4 regions of the Bacteroides sp. 14(A) genome follow, and region 4 is predicted to be linked to each of the others. Evidence: riboswitches for the same ligand, from Rfam matches in the RefSeq annotation. Region 4 holds a riboswitch; each other region holds the start of a gene.
The links. Region 4 has a riboswitch for cobalamin ahead of K429_RS0109005 (TonB-dependent receptor). Riboswitches for the same ligand answer to the same signal wherever they lie in the genome.
Positions count from the first base shown of each region.

Region 1: it holds a riboswitch for cobalamin, as region 4 does, so the genes downstream of both, K429_RS0103600 (TonB-dependent receptor domain-containing protein) here and K429_RS0109005 (TonB-dependent receptor) in region 4, are expected to answer to the same signal.
Region 2: it holds a riboswitch for cobalamin, as region 4 does, so the genes downstream of both, K429_RS0125070 (TonB-dependent siderophore receptor) here and K429_RS0109005 (TonB-dependent receptor) in region 4, are expected to answer to the same signal.
Region 3: it holds a riboswitch for cobalamin, as region 4 does, so the genes downstream of both, K429_RS0123020 (ribonucleoside-diphosphate reductase subunit alpha) here and K429_RS0109005 (TonB-dependent receptor) in region 4, are expected to answer to the same signal.

Region 1 covers NZ_JAGH01000001.1:1,042,498-1,047,721, reverse strand. The annotation lists gene K429_RS0103605 (serpin family protein) at 1-1,182, opposite strand, end outside; cobalamin riboswitch at 1,285-1,488, shown strand; gene K429_RS0103600 (TonB-dependent receptor domain-containing protein) at 1,538-3,565, shown strand; gene K429_RS0103595 (DUF5074 domain-containing protein) at 3,600-4,721, shown strand; gene K429_RS0103590 (ABC transporter substrate-binding protein) at 4,840-5,224, shown strand, end outside.
Region 2 covers NZ_JAGH01000005.1:527,606-532,829, forward strand. The annotation lists gene K429_RS0125065 (sirohydrochlorin cobaltochelatase) at 1-706, opposite strand, end outside; gene K429_RS0125070 (TonB-dependent siderophore receptor) at 736-2,832, opposite strand; cobalamin riboswitch at 2,974-3,179, opposite strand; gene K429_RS0125080 (dicarboxylate/amino acid:cation symporter) at 3,246-4,073, opposite strand; gene K429_RS0125085 (mucoidy inhibitor MuiA family protein) at 4,084-5,224, opposite strand, start outside.
Region 3 covers NZ_JAGH01000005.1:84,226-89,449, reverse strand. The annotation lists gene K429_RS31340 (smalltalk protein) at 1-49, shown strand, start outside; gene K429_RS0123030 (N-acetylmuramoyl-L-alanine amidase) at 52-465, shown strand; gene K429_RS0123025 (Tex family protein) at 890-3,022, shown strand; cobalamin riboswitch at 3,113-3,329, shown strand; gene K429_RS0123020 (ribonucleoside-diphosphate reductase subunit alpha) at 3,391-5,224, shown strand, end outside.
Region 4 covers NZ_JAGH01000002.1:310,084-315,307, forward strand. The annotation lists gene K429_RS0109000 (YncE family protein) at 1-670, opposite strand, end outside; gene K429_RS0109005 (TonB-dependent receptor) at 688-2,664, opposite strand; cobalamin riboswitch at 2,794-2,998, opposite strand; gene K429_RS30280 (hypothetical protein) at 2,988-3,209, shown strand; gene cysS (cysteine--tRNA ligase) at 3,402-4,877, shown strand; gene K429_RS0109020 (sulfatase) at 4,958-5,224, opposite strand, start outside.

The DNA of each region.
Region 1 (5,224 bases), on a different contig from region 4:
AAAGGCAAAAGGACGATTCACAAAGAAGGGAACAGGAGAAGGAAAACCGACAGCATTATCAAACATTCCTCCTACTGTAACCGCAGCCGCTTCGGTACCTTCCTCATCCACATTTATATAAGTAAACTGTTGCAGAAGGCCAATATATAATTCTGCACCGGACATATTGGCAAACTTTGCTTTATAAGCATCGAAAGCATCTTTCATCCCCATAGCTATCATGTCCTCTTCCAGCTCTTTGTCATATTCTACTTTAAAACGAGGAAGTTTAATTTGTAGTTCTTTTCCTGCCATATTCTTACTCCACTGTTTCCAGTTCTCATAATTCAGGCTGGGTAAGCTTTCATCCAAGGTCTTATCTCCAGATGGCAACAGTATCACCATACTAAAAGCTTCATTGCCATAGGGTAATTCCGCAATAGAGAAATCATCAGTCTGGGTGTAATTGAACGTTGCGGTCTGGTTCATCATAGCTACTTTCTGCTGACTGCCGTCAACATTGGTAAAGTTATCCTGTCCAGTAGCCGACTTATCAAACTGGCTTTTCCAGATACCTTTAAAATAGAGTGCATTAATCAGATACATACGAGCATCCGCAGGTATTTCCTGAATAACCTCTTTTATGCAATTATTAGTCTGAGTGGCGCACCATTGGTTTATCACATCTTTGGCGGTCGGAGATGTGAAATCAAGTTCTTGCACCTGAGCATCGTACATTTTCTTATTTACATCAACAAAAGAGTCATAAACCTTAAAACCTTCCTCTATCCAGATAGAATTAGCTATTCCGAGTTGAGTTGTATTGTCCAAATCCAACAAAGCTGAAGTTAACTTTTGATTATAGTTGTTCAGATCATCAAGAGAGAAAGTATTGGCAGGGAATCCTAATACATCCTGCATCTCAGCAAGCGTATTATCAGTAGCCCCGTTCGTAATCATGGATAAACAAAGTGATGCACTCAATGGAGACACAAAAACATTCGGTTTTTCTTTTTCGGTACTGCACACCTGATCGAAGAAACGGAAAGCAAAGTCTGTACCTTTGTCCATAAACTCTTGTTCCGCACGGGTAAGATTGATGTCTTGACGTGGTTTAGGTTCCGGTTGAGAAGGATTCTCATCATTCTGACAGGCTGCAAGGATACTGAGTAGGCTTAGCGCAGCAATAGTTTTCTTTAGCATAAGCATTATAGTATTAGTTTTCTATTAAGTTACTCTGTTAGAATAAATGCATAAATTTATGAAATACTGCATCCTATAATAAATAAAACATAAATCTTTCCTATCTTTGCCCTTCGGTTTTGTTGAAGTATGCCTTTCGGTATGCTTCATGAAAAGGGAATTGGGTGTAACTCCCAAACAGTCCCGCTGCTGTAAACTCATTGTCAAGGATTTACCAATCACCTATGCCACTGCCGGTATTCGCACGGTGGGAAGGCGGTAAATCCGGAGTAAGTCAGAAGACCTGCAAAACCTATCAAATTTTATGCCTTCGAGGAAAGGGCATGAGATACTTATATTTTTACAGCTATTTGTTATGATCAAGGATAATCCATGCCGATGCATCTGGCTACAGTTTTGTTTATATTGTTTCACATGCTGCCTTTGTGTCAATTTACAGGCACAGCAGGCGGGAGACTCCATTACGGGAAAGGTACATGCCATTCCGGAAGTTTCAGTAAAAGGACGAAAAATATCAAGCCGCATCACTTCTGCAACTCCAACGCAATCTTTCAGTCGCAAAGATTTTGAGGCACTTGGCTTACAAGGTATAGCAGATGCCGTAAAACGTTTTAGTGGAGTGAACGTGAAAGACTATGGTGGATTAGGAGGATTAAAGACTATTTCTATTCGTAATCTCGGTGCAGCACATACAGCCGTTAGTTATGATGGAATAGCCGTTAGCAACAGCCAAGCAGGCCAAATTGATATTGGGCGTTTTGCAACTGATAACATATCCACACTCTCACTCAGTATTGGACAAAGTGATAATCTTCTACAATCAGCCCGTATGTATGCTTCCGCAGGGATACTTCATATTGTCACAGAACAACCCAAATTCATTTCAAATAAAAAACACAATTTCCACGGACAAATTAAAGGAGGTTCTTTCGGTTTGTTCAATAGCATCGCACGTTGGGAACAACAAGTGGGAACTAACTCAGCCTTTACTATTGATGGGAATTTCCTGCGTTCAGATGGAACGTATCCTTTTACAATAGAGAATGGGAAACATACTGCTACAGAAAAGCGATACAATTCAGACATTTTTTCCTACCAAGGTGAAATAAACTTTTTCCATCAATTCTCTGACAGTAACCATTGGAATACCAAAGCTTATTACTATCATTCCAAACGAGGGCTTCCCGGTGCAGTCATCTTATATAATCCGGAATCTAATGAACGATTAGTAGATGAAAATCTCTTCCTACAGACGCAATGGAAGAAAACGTTCTCACCTGAGTGGACATTACAGGTACAAGGAAAATATAACTATGCTTATAACCGTTATCAAGATAAAGGTTCCCAATATGACAGTGGCAAGGTGACTGACCGACACACTCAAAAAGAATATTATCTCTCTGCAAGCTTATTATATCAACCAATACAAAATTGGACATTTTCTCTATCTCAGGATGGCGTTATCAACACCTTAGATAATACCTTGCCTGATTGCCCTTATCCCACACGCTACACCTCATTGACAGTACTCAGCAGCAAATACACCTTCCCTCATCTGACCGTTCAGGCTCATATACTTGGAACTTACATTTCAGAACATGTAAAAAAAGGAAGTGCTCCCGCTGATCTGCATCGCCTTAGTCCTAGCATTAGTATGAACTATCGTCCATGGAAAGAACATTTGTTCTTCATCCGCGCCATGTATAAGGGCTGTTTCCGTACCCCAACTTTCAACGACCTTTACTATTTCCGAAGTGGTAACAAGGATTTAAAACCAGAAAAAGCGCAGGAATATAATATAGGCATCACTTACGGTGGTTCCCCTTTCACTTTCCTGAATTATTGTTCTATCACACTGGATGGATATTATAATAGGGTTACAGATAAAATAGTTGCTTTCCCCAGCACTTATGTGTGGAGAATGCAGAATTATGGTAAAGTACGTATCATAGGTATGGACGCTACTCTTTCCACAGAGTTTCCGCTTACTCATCGATCAGAAATACATTTTTCCTGTGGATATACTCTACAAGAAGCAATAGACTTAACCAATCCGGAAGCAAAAAATTACAAAGACCAGCTACCTTATACTCCGAAACATAGTGGAAACGCCTCCGCTACAATTGAGACCCCATGGCTTAATGCAGGTTATACTCTGATGGGAGTAGGGAAACGTTATTATCTTTCACAAAATATACCCGAAAACGAAATTGACGGGTATTTAGAACATACTCTCACTATCTCACGTAACTTCAAAATAAGTAACTGCAAACTAAGATTGCAAGCAGATGTAACTAACTTAACCAATAAACAGTATGAGGTAATTAAATACTACCCTATGCCGGGACGTTCATGGAAATTAACAGTAAGTGTTCAACTCTAACAATATTATTATTCACTATTAAATACCATTAATTATGAAAATCAGATCTTTATTATTCAGTGCTATCTGCCTATTGGCACTCGGTACAAGTTTTATCTCTTGCAGCGACGACGATAATGATTCAAAACGAGATGACAGTGGCTCTAAAGTAGCTCTTTCCCAGAATCGAGTGTTCATTTTAAATGAAGGAAGTCTAAACCTAAATAACGCTAATATTTCTTTCTATGATCCGGATAAAACAATAGACTTTATCGCAGATATTTTTCAAAAACAAAATAATGCAAAATTAGGAGACACAGGACAAGACATGATCGTGTACAATGATTATATTTATGTGATTGTTTCCGGCTCCAAATATATTACAAGATTAAATGCAGCCGGTGTGGAACAACAACGCTTCGCTTTTTCCAGCAGTGAAGGAAGTCCGCGCTATATGACTGCTGACGATGGTTATATTTATGTGACCCAATATGGCGGCAAAGTATCCAAACTGAATGCAAATACTTTAGAACGAGTGAAAACTTTTGAAGGAGGAAAAAATCTAGAAGGTATTGCTGAAGAAGATGGACTGCTTTATGTTGCCAATTGCTATACTGTAACAGAAACAGGTGCCTATGAATATTTTAATGAAGTATTCGTTATTGATGCCAACACTATGGAATTGAAAAATACACTTACTGTGAGAAGGAATCCGAATAAACTGTTAGAGAAAAACGACAAAATATTCCTATTGGCTTCTTTAATATGGGGTGGAGATGAAGGAAACGAACTCCAAGTAATAGACCCTAAGAATAACAATCAAGTAACAAGTATCACCGCCGCGACACACATGGCAGCATCAGAAAACACATTGTATTTAATCAACTCGGATACTGACTATTCCAGCTATCCTTACACGACAGTAAATACATTTTTCACTTATAACATATCCACCAAACAATTAAGTGAGGTCAATTTCCTGAAGAATGCACCTGAAGAACTATCCAGCGCAAGCATTTATGTAATGGAAATAAATGAAAAAAATGGTGATATTTATATCGGAACCACTCATTACGTAGATGGTAACGGAGATATTTACCGTTTCAAAAAGGATGGAACATTTGTAGAAAAATTCGATTGTGGCGGTCAAAATCCCAATAACATAGTATTCTTATAATTATATAAATATTTAGCTATAACATATGCTAAAAACCTTGTTGTAAACAAGTAATATTAAAACAATGCTTCTACTCAAACGTATTCATATACAAATTAGTCTATACAATGCCCTTTGGATGACAGTACTACTTCTTTCCGCCTGCGGCGGAAAGAGCAGCACTGTTTCCGGCTCTGCACAAGGAGACAGCATCCCGCTGCACTATTCTTCTAATCTCTCTCTGATAGATTACGAAAATTACATCGTTGCACAGCTACGCAATCCCTGGGATACAACAAAGATACTACACACCTATGTATTAGTAGACAAAAAGCAGCCGTTACCCCAAGAACTGCCTCAAGGTACTCTTGTCCGCACCCCACTTAGTAAAGTAGTCATCTACTCATCCGTTCATTGCAGCTTGCTAAAAGACCTCGGTGCTTTAAATAGTATTGGTGGCGTATGCGACTTGAAGTACATCAAACTACCGGAAATCGAGGAAGGATGCCGAAACGGAACCATCA
Region 2 (5,224 bases), on a different contig from region 4:
TTGCCACAAAATAATTGGAACTGTAAGTCTTCTGAAGTTCTTCTTCCAACATGGTGTAGCGGGAGTTACCGTTTCCGTAGTTCCAGCCTTCGGGGTTACCGTGCCCCATGAACGTAACAATCTTGCCTGCATCTACTTTTGCTTTATAGTTTTTGTGCAGAATAGTTGCCACTTCCTTCACATCATCTTCCGATTCCAGCAACGGACCGGCCAAGTATACCTTTATATCTCCAAATTCAGGGTGGTCACCGCTGTAGTGAAAGTCTTTCACGGAATTTTGCACCCGGAGATATTCTTCACCCGGGATAACGTGTAAAGACTGTACGCAAACTGTTTTATAACCTGCAAGTCCGATAGCTTCCAGATAGAAAGACGGAGCATAATAGTTCCAGCCTTTGGCTGCGCAACGGGTCATACAGATTTCTGAAGTGAAAGAAAAATAGACATCCATGTTGGAGAACTTTTTGGCGAATTGTTCTTTCATGCCTTTGAAGGTTTCCTGCGGTGCGTCCCAAGTACTTCCGAAAGTAACAAGCAGCAAAGCAGTGTCATGCTTTTTGTTAGCTTTTACTTCGGCAGATACAGCTTCCATTTTCTTATCATGTTTGGATTGTGCCGAGTCATCGTCATCGTCCGAGCAAGATACTACGGAGAAAGACATCAGAGCAGCCAGTGCCGCCATCATCATTAACTTGAATTGTTTCATGTCATTAATTGTTTTTAAAAGGGTTAATACTATGTGGTTTTTCTCTTTTTCTGTCCAAATTGTACCATCAATGAGACGTAAAAGGTTCTTCCTGCCGTGTTTGTTCCGTAGTTCAGTCCATGGTAGGTCGTTTCATAATAATTCAGTATATTGTCAATGCCTGCATTGATTTCTGCATCCCATTGCTTGCCCAGGTTGAACTGGTGGCGTGTGTTCAGGCGCCAGAGGTGGTAGCTTTTGCCGTTACCGTCATCCTGATAATAGCGTTTGCTCTGGAAACGGCCATACAGGCCTACGCTGAGTCGATAATTGCTGTTTTTCCGATCATAATTCCAGACGGCACTGACGGTGCCGCGATGGTGAGCCATACCATCTATGACGATGTGTTTCATCACTTCGTCTTCTTCATCGTACTGATTCGCTTCTGTGTCCAGATAGCTGTAACCGCCCGCCAAGGTAAGCGTTTTGAAAGGCATCCACTTGGCGTTGATATCTATGCCGCAGGTGCGTGCGTCATCCATATTCTGGTATTGGCGAACACGAGCCGGGTCGTAGGTGACGACGAGGTCACCTGGAGCCTGAGAGGTCGGAATCGTCACAAGAGTTATCATGTTGTCTAACCAGTTGCAGTAACCTGTGGCACTGATACTAAAGTCAGTACCGTTGTATTCTACACCACCGGAAACATAACGGCTGGTTTGAGGTTCCAGGTCTTTGTTACCTAAGTTTAGGATAACGAGAGACATTTGGCGAATATAACGGTAGTGGAGTTCTTTCAGAGTCGGAGTCTTGAAGCCTTCGGAATAAGTGGCGCGCAGGTTAAAGTCGCCCAGCTTGTAGAGAGCCGACACTTTGGGCGTGGCGCGCATACCGAAATTGTTGTTCAGCGTTAATCGTGCACCGGCTGTGATGTTCAGCTGACTAAAAGGCGACCACTCATCCTGAAGATAAAAGGAACCTGTGTTGTCGGAAACATTCTTTTCGTCCAGTCGGCGGGGAGCATCCAGCCAGTTTATTTCCATATCAACTCCTGCACTCAAACGGTTGAAATAGGGGAGGTTGAATATTCCTTTAGTCTGGATGAGCAGACGGCTTTGGTCACTCTGCAGACCCTTGTCACCGGGAGAATACGGGAAACTGATTTCCTTGCCGTTATCGTCATATTCTTTGTCCCAGGTTTCGTGGGTATAGGCATAATAGTAGGCATGACTGTCATAATGTATATCGGCTGTAATGCTATTATTATTTTTTAGCTTCATTTTACCACCTGTTGAGGCTGAAGCGTTGCGATAAAGGAAATCGTATGTTTTGTAATCGGGTATTCCGCAAGGGCGGTATACGCGTTTGCGGTAGAAACTACCGTCTGCATACAGGCTGAGTGTCTGGGTAGCCTGATAGTCGATGTGTTGTGAAACTTGCCAGTCGGTATATCGGTTCACGGTTTTATTGATGGAATTGGTGACAGGCTTTTCATATCGATTTGGGTCTTCGTAAGTAGTGTTCTGCCATCCGTCGGAATGTTTCAACTGAAAGTTGGTGGCAAAGGTCCATTTATCTGACTTGAATTGGAAAGCATTGGATTGTCGGAATTCGCCGTATGATCCGCCACGTGTGGTGTTTGTGACCAGAACGTTTTCACGATGTTTCTTGGTGATGATGTTTATTACACCTGCAATGGCATCGCTGCCATAGAGTGCCGAAGCGGCTCCCTTTACAATCTCGATACGTTCGATGCGTGCCGGATCTATCAGTCCTAGGTTATTTTGCCCGCCTACGTCACCATGTATCTTTTTGCCGTCGATGAGGAGCAAGATATAGCCGTTTCCCAATCCGCCCAATTGCATATTCGACCCCATGTCACTGGAACTGAAGTCGAAAGAGGGGCATAACCCACTTAATATGTCTTCAAGGGAGGAGGCACCGTAGCTATCCAACATTTTATGCGAGATAACCTCGGTTTGCACAGGCGCGTCTTTCAGGTAATGTTCGGTACCTGTACCGGTCACTACTACTTCCTGCAACATAAGTGACAGTTCTTCTTCATTCTTGTTTTCGAGGATGCTTTGGGCGGAGGCAGCATGCACCGCACACACAAACACCGCTCCAAGTAAATACTTGTGCTTCATCGTTTGCCGATTTTCTGTTTAATAAAAACGTAACGGCACATCGCTTCTGTATGCGAATACTAATGACCCGGAAGAATAAAAATAGTTTTGCCTATAATTATAGTATAGGGGTGACATCGCTTTTAATCCTGAAAGCTAAGTGCTCAAGTAATGGAAGTTGGTAGGTATTCTGGCTTTCCCCTGTCTGTATCGCCTTCCCATCGCATTGCGGCGTCAGTGGCTTTTGTGGTTACAGACTTTTTCTTAATGAGGATTACAGCTGCAGGTACAGCTCCGGTTTTACACCGGATTCCCTTGAGTCGGACGCATTGATATACTTTCCGATTGCCAATTCCGATTGCAAAGATAAAGATATTTTTAGAAATCAGAAGGTATTTGTGAAAATACTTTAGCAACTATTCTAATGTGATGAATTATCTGTCAATAATGGAACATACCGCTGCATCTCCGGTTACATTTACTGCGGTGCGCAGCATGTCCAATGGTCGGTCCACCCCCAATATCAATGCCAGACCTTCTACCGGAATACCTACGGAAGTGAGCACCATTGCCAAGATGACATAACTGCCTCCGGGGATACCCGGGGTACCGATAGAAGAAAGTACGGTCATAGCAACGATGATACAGAGTTGGGAGAAACTCAGATCGATCCCTAAAACTTGTGCGATGAAAAGAATGGCAATGGTTTGATAACAGGAAGTGCCGTCCATATTTATGGTAACGCCTACAGGCAGGACAAATGAACTGACTTCTTCTGAAATACCTAATTTTTGTTCTACAGTCTTCAGGGTTACGGGCAAAGAGGCGGCACTACTACTTGTTGTGAAGGCAAACAGTTGTACGGGGTACATGGCACGGATGAACTGTTCTTGCAGATGGGCTACTTGTTCGTGGTTTACCAGTTTGCCCGGTTGCACCAGTAGCCCCATTGCAAGACCTATGAGGATAGCGACTACAGTCGTACAGATATATATTCCGATGGTCTTTCCGCCGATACGGGAAAATTTACTGATGTCCTTCAGTCCGGTCATTCCCTTTATCAGAGATATAAAGACCAGGGGAATGGCGATCAGTTGGAGAAGGCGGATGAAGATTTGTCCCCAAGGCTGTATCCAGTGGCGGATGAATGTATCACCACCGTCTACCTGTAAGGCGATGAGGCCGATGATAATACCGGTAATCATTCCTATCAGGATTTGCAGATACAGGGGAATATCAGATATTTTCTGTCTTAGAGTCATAAGAAAAGCATTATTCTATTATTAAGTTTCGCCCTTTAGGGTACTTCACTTTATAGCGTAAAGCTAAATCACGTTGTTCGCCGGGTTGTAAGGTAATTTGCCAGGTGATGATACCTTTCGCTTCATCCAGACTGCCGCCGCTGATTTCTTCTGCTGTTACGGTAATGTTATTGTTGCGTGATACGGGTAGCTGGTCGTAAAGCGTAAGGATGACAGGTTCGGGACGCGTATTGCGGACAGAAAGTTTCCATGCAATGGATTGCGTCTGATTGGAACCCATAAACTTGCGTGAGGTATATTCGTTCTCTTTCGTACGCTGTATCATGATACGTTTATCACGACCTAAAGAGAAGGATAGTGTGTCGTTCTGTTGGGTGACATTCATAATGGACTTGCCAATGAAAGTATTCTCAAAGTAAACATTTGCTTCGCCTTCAAGTAAGTTCAGCTTTTCCCAATCGGTTACCTGGGCAATCAGGAAAGCATCTTTATCTATCTTCGGAGTACTTTGGTAAGTATAGGAAGCGGGTAATTCGTAATGACCGATTTCAGCAACTACAGGTTTGTTATCAGAAGGAATGGTGTAGGGCACTTTTATTTCAAATTCGTAGCCCATCTGTCCCTGGCTTTGTTCAACGTCAAGGGTCATGCTGGCCTCTTCTTCGTATTGAATATCTTTTTTATGGTTTACCTTAAGACCGGAGACAGCACCTGCCATAAGAGATTTCCTTTCAGCGCCGTAACCTACTACCACTACTTCATCCAATGCCTGTGTATCTTCCTGAAGGGTAACATTCATAATATTTCCTTGTATATCTCTGGTCTGAGTCTGATAGCCAATATATGAAAATTGAAGTTTGTTTTGCCCATTGGGAATAGTTATGGAATACTTACCGCTTATGTCGGTGATGGCTCCTATCGTAGTCCCCGGAATGGTAACGGTAGCACCTATTACGGGCGTACGTTCATTATCAAGAACGACTCCTGAAACAGTGTTTCCATTAAGATTCAAATTGTAGCGTGGTGCTGCAAGTCCGTAATCCAACCAGTAAGTAGACAGAGTGGGGGCTACGCTTCCGGTGGAAGGATTAGAGGAGGAAAGGGATAATTCTACGTTCTTCCACTCTTCCTTGGTATTCTGAAAGATGTTG
Region 3 (5,224 bases), on a different contig from region 4:
CGTAGCCACCGCCATTGCGGGAGCTTTAGGGTTAGGCGCCTGCCAGTAGACATGCGCACGATTACCCTACTCATTATTCACTGCTCGGCCACGCCTCAGGGCGTGGGCCTGAGCTTCGAAGATTGCCGCCGCGATCACATTCGCCACCGCGGCTTCAGTGACATCGGCTATCACTTCTACGTGACTCGTGACGGTGAGATTCACCGTGGCCGCCCACCGGAAAAAATCGGAGCGCATTGCCTCAATCATAACCGACACTCCATCGGTATCTGTTATGAAGGAGGTTTGGATGCCGACAGTCAGCCATCCGACACTCGCACCTTAGAGCAAAAAGCATCGCTGCTTGCACTGCTCCGCGAATTGAAGCGCATCTTTCCACACGCTCTGATTGTAGGTCATCATGACCTGAATCCCATGAAACCTTGCCCTTGCTTCAATGCAGAAAGGGAATATAGGGGGCTGTAAGAAGGCTCCCTTTTTGGGGTTCGAAACGGGATAGAAAGGAATAAGACTCACCACAGATTACACAGATTGACACAGATTTTATTTTACTGATTATTAGATTAATAAATCTGTGTGAATCTGTGTAATCTGTGGTGAATTAATTCATAACGGAAAAGAAAAGAACAAAAGTGATTAGTGTTTGGTGATAAGTGATTAGCGCCATTTGGTATATTATTTTTTAGACGCGGATGACACGGATAACGCGGATTTAAAAGGCTGCGCTATAAAAGTGGATAAAAAAAGATCCGCGTTATCCGTGTCATCCGCGTCTAAAAGATTATTTATCATTTAGTTCATAACCCGTCCAAAAAGAATTAACCCTTCCTGGATTGATTCCTTTATTTTTCGTATCTTTGGCCCTCATTATTCAAAAAAACGACTCAACATGATACAGTTATTCCATCGCATGATTTCCGCCGCCCTCGGCATTTCCGAGAAGCAAATCGGCCATACACTTGATTTATTGGAAGACGGAGCTACCATTCCCTTCATCAGTCGCTACCGCAAAGAAGCTACCGGCGGACTGGATGAAGTGCAAATTGAAGCCATCAAAACACACTATGAGAAGCTGAACGAAACAGCCAAACGGAAAGAGACCATCATCAACACCATCAGCGAGCAGGGGAAAATGACTCCCGAACTGCAAAAACGTATTGATGAAACATGGGACAGCACCATTCTTGAAGACATCTACCTACCCTATAAACCCAAACGCCGCACACGTGCGGAAGTAGCCCGCCAGAAAGGACTGGAACCACTGGCGACATTACTGATGCTGCAACGGGAACCCAACCCCGAGAAACGTGCGGAAGCATACGTCAAAGGAGAAGTGAAAGATGCCGAAGACGCACTGAAAGGGGCACGAGACATCATTGCCGAACAGGTCAGTGAAGACGAACAGGCACGCAACACCGTGCGTTTTGCCTTCTCCCGGCAAGCCGTCATCACCGCCAAAGTAGTGAAAGGAAAAGAAACTGAAGCAGATAAATACCGGGATTACTTCGAATTCAGTAAACCACTGAAGAAATGTACCTCGCACCAGTTGCTCGCCATCCGTCGTGCCGAAGCCGAAGGTCTGCTGAAAGTCAGCATAAGTCCTGATGACGAGGAATGTGTAGAGCGTCTGGAACGCCGCTTTGTCCGTAGCAACAACGCTTGCGGAGAACAAGTGGCAGAGGCCGTACAAGATGCCTACAAACGCCTGTTGAAGTCGTCCATCGAAACTGAGTTTGCCGCACAAAGCAAGGAGCAGGCCGATGAAGAAGCTATCCGGGTATTCGTCCAGAACCTGCGCCAGCTATTGCTCGCTTCCCCGCTGGGACAAAAACGGGTAATGGGCATTGATCCGGGCTTCCGTACAGGCTGTAAGGTAATATGCCTGGACGCACAAGGCAATCTGCTCCACAATGAGAACATCTATCCGCATGCTCCGGTGCACAAAACCGCAGAGGCTGTATCCAAAATACAAAAAATGGTGGAAGCTTATCAGATAGAAGCCATCGCCGTAGGCAACGGAACCGCAAGTCGTGAAACCGAAGATTTTCTGAAACATCAAACTTTCAGACAGGACATTCAGGTATTTGTGGTGAGCGAACAGGGCGCCTCTATCTATTCCGCATCCAAAATTGCCCGGGATGAGTTCCCTGAATACGACGTCACGGTACGTGGAGCCGTATCTATTGCCCGCCGCCTGATGGACCCATTGGCCGAATTAGTGAAAATAGATCCGAAGTCCATTGGCGTGGGACAATACCAGCATGATGTGGATCAGACGAAATTAAAAAAATCACTGGATCTGACCGTAGAAAGCTGCGTAAATCTGGTTGGTGTAAACCTGAATACGGCAAGTAGCCACCTGCTGACGTATATTTCCGGTTTAGGCCCTCAGCTGGCACAAAACATCGTGAACTATCGTGCGGAAAACGGTGCATTTACCTCCCGCAAGCAACTGATGAAAGTACCGCGTATGGGAGCCAAAGCATTTGAGCAATGCGCCGGTTTCCTTCGTATTCCACAGGCTGAAAACCCCTTGGATAATACGGCCGTACACCCTGAGAGTTATTGCATCGTAGAGCAGATGGCAAAAGACCTGGGATGCAGCGTAGCAGAACTTATCGCCAGCAAGGAGCTCCGCCTGAAGATAAAACCGGAGAAATACCTCACTCCTACCGTGGGTATGCCGACATTAAAAGATATTCTGCAAGAATTGGAAAAACCCGGACGCGACCCGAGAGGTCCGATAAAGATTTTCGAGTTCGACAAGAATGTACGCACCATCAACGACCTGCGCGAAGGTATGGAACTCCCCGGTATTGTAGGCAATATCACCAACTTTGGCGCATTTGTCGACATAGGTATCAAAGAGAATGGTCTGATCCATCTTTCGCAGCTGGCCGACCGTTTCGTTTCAGACCCGAATGAGATTGTCTCTATTCACCAGCATGTCCGGGTCAAGGTGCTGAGTGTGGATATGGACCGCAAGCGGATTGCTTTGAAATTGGTTAGTGACGCTTCATGATACAATCATATCCAGATCACGCTATCTAATAAAATAGTATAATTCTCTATTTTTAAACCTTCTCAATATTGTAACCATTACAATATTAATTATCTTTGTTCCCGAATTGGTTCCGAATGGCTCTTCTGCCATTCGGATTAAAAGGGAATCGGGTGAAAGTCCCGGACAGTCCCGCTGCTGTGAAGCTCTATACAACTTTTCAATAACACCATAGCCACTGAATGTCTTGCAGTAGAAAAGAAGACATCGGGAAGGCATTGAAAACAAAGAGTCAGTCAGAAGACCTACCATTCATCAAAGGCTGTTTCTACTCGTGGGATTAGGGAAACAGTGCGAAATAATACAATAATTTTATACATAAACATCTCATGGAAATAACCAAGAGAAATGGAATGGCAGAGCCTTACAACAAGGAGAAGGTAGCCATTGCCATACGAAAAAGCTTCGCCAGCACCGGACAAAGTGTTACGGATGAAACAATACTCACGCTGGTAAATGAAGTGGAAAATTTCATCCTCAGTGACACCGGCAATCGCCACGTAGAACGGATCCAGGATGAAGTGGAGCGGTCCCTGATGGAACATGGCTTTTATGCCGAAGCCAAAAACTATATCCTTTATCGCTGGCAACGGACAGAACGGAGAAAAGCCCTCAACCACATAGTAAATGAAACTGGCGACGAAACAATAACGGACACCCTGAAAGGTATCGGGCAAGACTTCCCGCGCAATGAATACAGCCTGACCCTGCTTGCCGAAAAATTCTCCAGTTTCTACAAACCGGAAATGACACCGAACGAACGGTTAACGGCTCTTATAAAAGCGGCTGTAGAGCTAACTACCCAGGAAGCCCCCGACTGGGAGTTTATTGCCGCCCGATTACTCAATTTTCAGTTAAGCAAGAAATTGACTGAACAGGCAGAGTTCGCCGGTGTCCTGTCTTTCTATGAAAAGCTGCGTTATCTCACGGACGAAGGATTATACGGCAGTTATATTTTAACCTCCTATTCACCGGAAGAAATAGAAGAAGCAGCAGGATTTATATGTCCGGAGCGTGACAAGCTCTTCAACTATTCCGGACTGGATCTGCTTGTCAAACGCTACCTTATCCGTACACGCTCCCATGAACCGATTGAATCCGTACAAGAAATGTATTTGGGTATTGCCCTTCATCTTGCAATGCCGGAAAGGCACAGCCGTTTGCAATGGGTAAGAAAATTCTATGATCTGCTGAGTAAACTGGAGGTAACCATGGCTACCCCTACACTTGCCAATGCCCGAAAACCTTATCATCAATTGTCCAGTTGCTTCATCGACACCGTGCCCGACAGTCTGGAAGGTATATACCGAAGCATTGACAACTTCGCCATGGTCAGCAAGTTCGGTGGAGGTATGGGAATGTATTTCGGCAAAGTACGTGCGGCCGGTGGAAACATACGGGGTTTCAAAGGTGTGGCAGGAGGAGTTATCCGGTGGATGAAACTGGTGAACGACACAGCCGTTGCCGTAGATCAGTTGGGAATGAGACAAGGAGCGGTAGCCGTATATCTGGACGTATGGCACAAGGACCTGCCTGAATTTCTGCAACTGCGCACCAACAACGGGGATGACCGCATGAAAGCCCATGACATATTTCCGGCGGTATGCTATCCGGATTTATTCTGGCGGATGGCGAAAGAGGATTTGAACCAATCATGGTATTTATTCTGTCCGAATGAAATAATGACTATCAAAGGATATTGCCTGGAAGATTATTACGGAGAAGAATGGGAGAAAAGATATTTGGATTGCGTAAACGATTCCCGTCTTTCCAAACGCAGCATGAGCATTAAGGATATCGTCAGACTGGTGCTACGGTCAGCAGTAGAAACAGGCACACCTTTCACTTTCAACCGTGATGCCGTGAATCGCGCCAACCCCAACAATCACCGGGGAATCATCTACTGTTCCAACCTTTGTACGGAGATTGCACAGAACATGTCGGCCATAGAGACAGTTTCTACTGAGATACGCACGGAGGATGGGGATATGGCAGTGGTGAAAACAGTCCGTCCCGGCGACTTCGTGGTATGTAATCTCGCCAGTCTTTCATTGGGACATCTACCGTTGGAAGACGAGCAACAGATGAAAGAAAAAGTGGCAACAGTGGTCCGTGCACTCGACAATGTCATCGACCTCAATTTTTATCCGATCCCTTTTGCAC
Region 4 (5,224 bases):
TTTTGATTTCGGTAAAGGTGTTCAGGTCTATCACAGATACGGTATTATCGTAATTGGGTACACGATAACCTCCGGAATTGGCTACATAGAGTTTATTCCCTACCACTACCATCTCTTCCGGCTGATAGCCGACATCACAAGTGTCCACCACCTGCAAGGAATTCAGATCCACTTTAGCCACATACCCCAGTCTGGCATTGGGATCAATCACCACTTTACCCGCATAAGAACTGACGTAAGCATAGCGACCGTTGAAAACGATATAGCGACAGTTAGGAATAGGGATGGCAGCCAAGTGCCTTGCTGTATTGACATCCATCACCTCCACCAGGTGGGATACATTAATGACAGCAAACAGTTTATCACCATTTATCTGAATATCATTTCCCACATCACCCAGCGCTTTTTGTATGGTAGGATTCAATTCCGGATAAATGTTCTTACAGTAATTACCCGAAGCGTAATCGAAATAGTCCAGAGAAGCCTTGTTACTTCCCATATTCCCCTCATTCAACAGGAAAAATCCCTTGACCGGACCTGTCACCTGTACGCCCGGTGTCACATTCGTCACACTGGAAAGTACCAGTTCTTCGTCGTCGCTACGGCACGAGGATACCAACAGTATCAGCATGCCCGCAAGCCACATCAGTAATAATTTACTTCTTTTCATAAGCCGTGTATTTGGTTTTAAAGTTCTACATTTATCACAAAGCGGAAATTTATTCCCGGCATGGGATACCATTGTACCACCTCGTACTGCTGATTGAAGACATTATTGACTTCGGCGGTCAGTTTCCACAACATCTTTTTCCAATGCAAGCGGCGGGAAAGGGAAAGGTCGTTCGTATACCATTCCTTGGCATAATTCTCCGGAATGTTGGCACTCGATTCATAACGCTCGCCGGTATAGATAAAACTGTAATTCATGTCCCAATCCCTATAACTCAAATTAAGGACAGCCGAACCGCTGTGCCAGGGAATATAAGGTATCTGTCCACCGTAATAGTCACTTTTTGCATCGGTGAAATCCTGCGCTTTCTCATACGTATAGTTCACCCGCAGGTTGGCCTTCAGGTCTTTCAATAAATGCCATTCGGTTTGCAGAGCCACATCCACCCCGCGCATCTCCACATAGCCCAGATTTACCATTGTCCAACGGAACTGGTTAGAAGTAGGCATGGCTACAATCTTGTCGGTGACCTCGTTATAGTAAGCATCTGCCTGAAACTCCAGCCGGGCAGGATAACCTCCACGGAATTTGCGGGAATAAGTTACACCTATATCATATTGTGTGGTATATTCCGGATTCAGGTCAATGTTTCCTATGAAGGTATAGTAAAGGTCATTCAGCGTCGGCATGCGGAATATCTTTTTGTAAAAAGCACGCAGATTCAGATCTTCGTTCTTGAAAGGTTGCCAAGATGCCACGACGGTAGGCGTATATTTATGTTTATCACCTGCTGCGGCGTTGGGAACCTTCGTAGTCTCGTGTACAAATGTCCCCAGCAGACTGGCTTGTAGTTTGAATCGTTCAAAATGCAGTGCCGTAGCTGCCGCCACAAGTGCCGTGTAACGGCAGGGATAGACGAAGTTCACCAGGTCGGCATTTAATTTATTCCACTGAAAATCCACCGAAACGTCCGCACTCCAAAAAGGAAGAATATTCAGCATATTCGCTGCCGAAAAATAGAGTTCATGCTGGCGGTAATGATTGTTCACATACATTGTAGTAACATCCAAGCGCGGATCGGACAGATAATGAAGATAATCGTAAGCATACTTACCATTCGTCTGTAAACTGTAGTTTCCCCAATGTTTCCGGAAAGAGCCCTGCAAAAAGAAGTTCGTATCCCATTGACGGTCTTCATGCACAAAGTCACCCGTCTCACGCACAGCGGCACCGGGCAATCCCCGTTCGGAATTATATAAATAAGCTTTGGCTTTCCATTCTCCCCCTTGCATATCTCCGAATAAGCCATACTCTGCACGAATGGCCTCCACATCACCGTTCTTACGGGTTTCTGTTATATCATATCCGTTTTTCTGTCGGTAACGGAACTTATATTTCCCGCTGGTGTACATATACTCAGCACTCAGTGAACCGCTCACCTGCTTGCTCAGCCTATGCTCCAGCAGGACGGAAGGATTGACCAAACCGAAAGAACCGGTTTTGAAAGTTCCTTTCAGGCGATAGTTCTGTCCTTCGCCAAAAGAAGGATGACGAGCTGTCATGTAGATGGAACCGGCTGAAGCAAAATCCTTTGCCGATTGAAAGATAGCGCTCTTCTGGCCATTGTAGAGTGAAACGGCCTCCATGTTATCCAACGAGAAACGTCCCAGATCGATTTGTCCGTTCTGAGCATTTCCCAACTGAACGCCGTCATAGAATACGCCCACATGCTGAGTGCCAAGTCCACGTATGTTGACGGTTTTCAAACCACCGATTCCTCCATAATCCTTTATCTGGATTCCGGAAAAATAGCGGATTGCATCAGCCACAGAATGGACACTCAATTTCTGAAGTTCTTCTCCGGCAAGCATTTGTACCGGAATCACTTCTTTACGGATGCGTTGCGCTGATACAGAGACTTCTTCTATATGATAAGTCTTTGTAGAGTCTACCGTTTGAGCATACAAATCCACGCAACAGCATACTAATGGCATTACCACTGCCAATAAAATGCGATGATACATTCGATTTCATGTATTAAAGAGAGTATCAAACCTCTGCCAAGAGTAATTAATGATAACCCTATAAAAAATAAGTACGACCGGATTTCTAATCCCAGAGAACTCCTGATTCCAGATCATGGCAGGTCTTCTGACTTGCTTCATCTGATGACTCCCTTCCCGTTCATGCAGAAAACAGTGGCGTGAGTATCGTCTTCAGACTTTGTTTGAAGCTTACAGCAGCGGGTCTGTTCAGGATTTACACCTGATTCCCTTTTCACCACCCGCCACGAAAGCGACGGGTGACACCATAATCAATGGCAAAGATACATATTATTATTAAAGTTAACCTTTTTACAGATACTTTTTTATCCGATCCATATCCGAGACGTATCTGGGCCGTACTTGCTCCGTACGTTCTCCATGCAGAGGTACCTCTGACCGAAGAAAGTACGGCTTTGATACGGAGCAAGTCATATATCCACGCACGTTCACAGGCCACTATCAGCGAAACAATATATATACCCAAGAAATCATAAAGCAATATGAAGTAAAAGAGAGACCGGGAAACTATCTGAACCTGAAGTTCGGACTCAGTATCCGGCTTGGAAAGAAATAAGAAAAGAACCTCTTCATTACTGTACTAAAAGCCATTAAATCCGACAACAGAACCGTTTAATAAATTATTTGTTGTAACTTTGTGCTCTTTAAAGAACTAAAATTCAAACGTTATGGAACATCAACTGACAATTTACAACACCTTAGATAGGAAAAAGGAGCTATTCGTGCCACTGCACGCTCCACATGTAGGTATGTATGTCTGCGGTCCTACCGTTTACGGTGACGCGCACTTGGGACATGCACGTCCTGCCATTACTTTCGACTTGCTTTTCCGCTACCTTACCCACTTGGGATATAAGGTACGTTATGTCCGCAACATCACCGATGTAGGCCATCTGGAACATGACGCTGACGACGGAGAAGACAAAATAGCCAAGAAAGCACGACTGGAACAATTGGAGCCGATGGAAGTAGCGCAATACTACATCAACCGTTACCACAAGGCAATGGAAGCGCTGAACGTACTTTCACCCAGTATCGAACCGCACGCTTCGGGACACATCATCGAGCAGATAGAGCTGGTGAAAGAGATCCTGAAGAATGGCTATGCTTATGTCAGTGAAGGCTCTGTCTACTTTGACGTAGAGAAATACAATAAGGATTACCATTACGGAAAACTATCCGGCCACAATCTGGATGACGTGCTGAACACCACCCGCGAACTGGACGGACAAGCTGAAAAGCATAACCCCGCCGATTTCGCCTTATGGAAATGTGCCCAACCGGAGCATATCATGCGCTGGCCCTCTCCATGGAGCGACGGTTTCCCGGGATGGCATGCCGAATGTACGGCCATGGGTAAGAAATACCTCGGCGAACATTTCGATATTCACGGTGGTGGTATGGACCTTATCTTCCCTCACCACGAATGTGAGATTGCTCAATCGGTTGCATCACAGGGCAATGACATGGTACATTACTGGATGCACAACAATATGATTACCATCAACGGACAGAAGATGGGTAAGTCTTACGGTAACTTCATCAATCTGGACGAGTTCTTCAACGGCACACATAAGTTGCTGACACAAGCATACAGTCCGATGACCATCCGCTTCTTCATCCTGCAAGCTCACTATCGCAGCACGGTAGACTTCAGCAACGAAGCCTTGCAAGCAGCGGAAAAGGGATTAACCCGAATGATGGATGCCGTGAACGGACTGGAAAAGATCACTCCGTCCGCCACTTCCAGCGTAGATGTGAAAGCAGTGCGTGAAAAGTGCTATGAAGCCATGAATGATGACTTGAATACCCCGATAGTCATTGCTCATCTTTTCGACGGAGCCAGAATGATTAACAACATCATTGCAGGCAACGACACCATCACTGCCGATGATCTGAAAGAGCTGAAAGAAACTTTCCATCTTTTCTGCTTCGACATTCTGGGACTGAAAGAAGAAAACAATTCCAATGAAGAGCGTGAAGTTGCTTTCGGTAAAGTAGTAGATATGTTACTGGAAGAACGCATGAAGGCCAAAGCCAATAAAGACTGGGCTACCAGTGATAAGATTCGCAATGAACTTACAGCACTCGGTTTTGAGATAAAAGACGGTAAAGACGGTTGCGAGTGGAAGCTGAATAAATAAGCTCCACTACCCTATAAAAAAGCTGCCTCCCTCTGATCCAAGCGAATCGGGGGAGGCAGTTTCATTTAGAAAAGAGAGTTTTAGTAAGGTATCATGTCGGAAAGAATACGTTCCTTATACCAGGGATCATCTATCGCCTTCAACTCCTTGCCCATCTCACGGCAAAGTTCTGCAACGATTTCTTTATTTTCTTCCAACGGAAGATTATTCATCTGATAAGGGTCCTTTTCATCATCAAACAACAAGCTTTTCTTCAGCTTATGGTCTTTCTTATCAATATAGAAAGCCAAAGTATAGCGTGCCGTCTTATATCCTCTTGAAGAAGGGAAATAAGTCTGCACTTTACC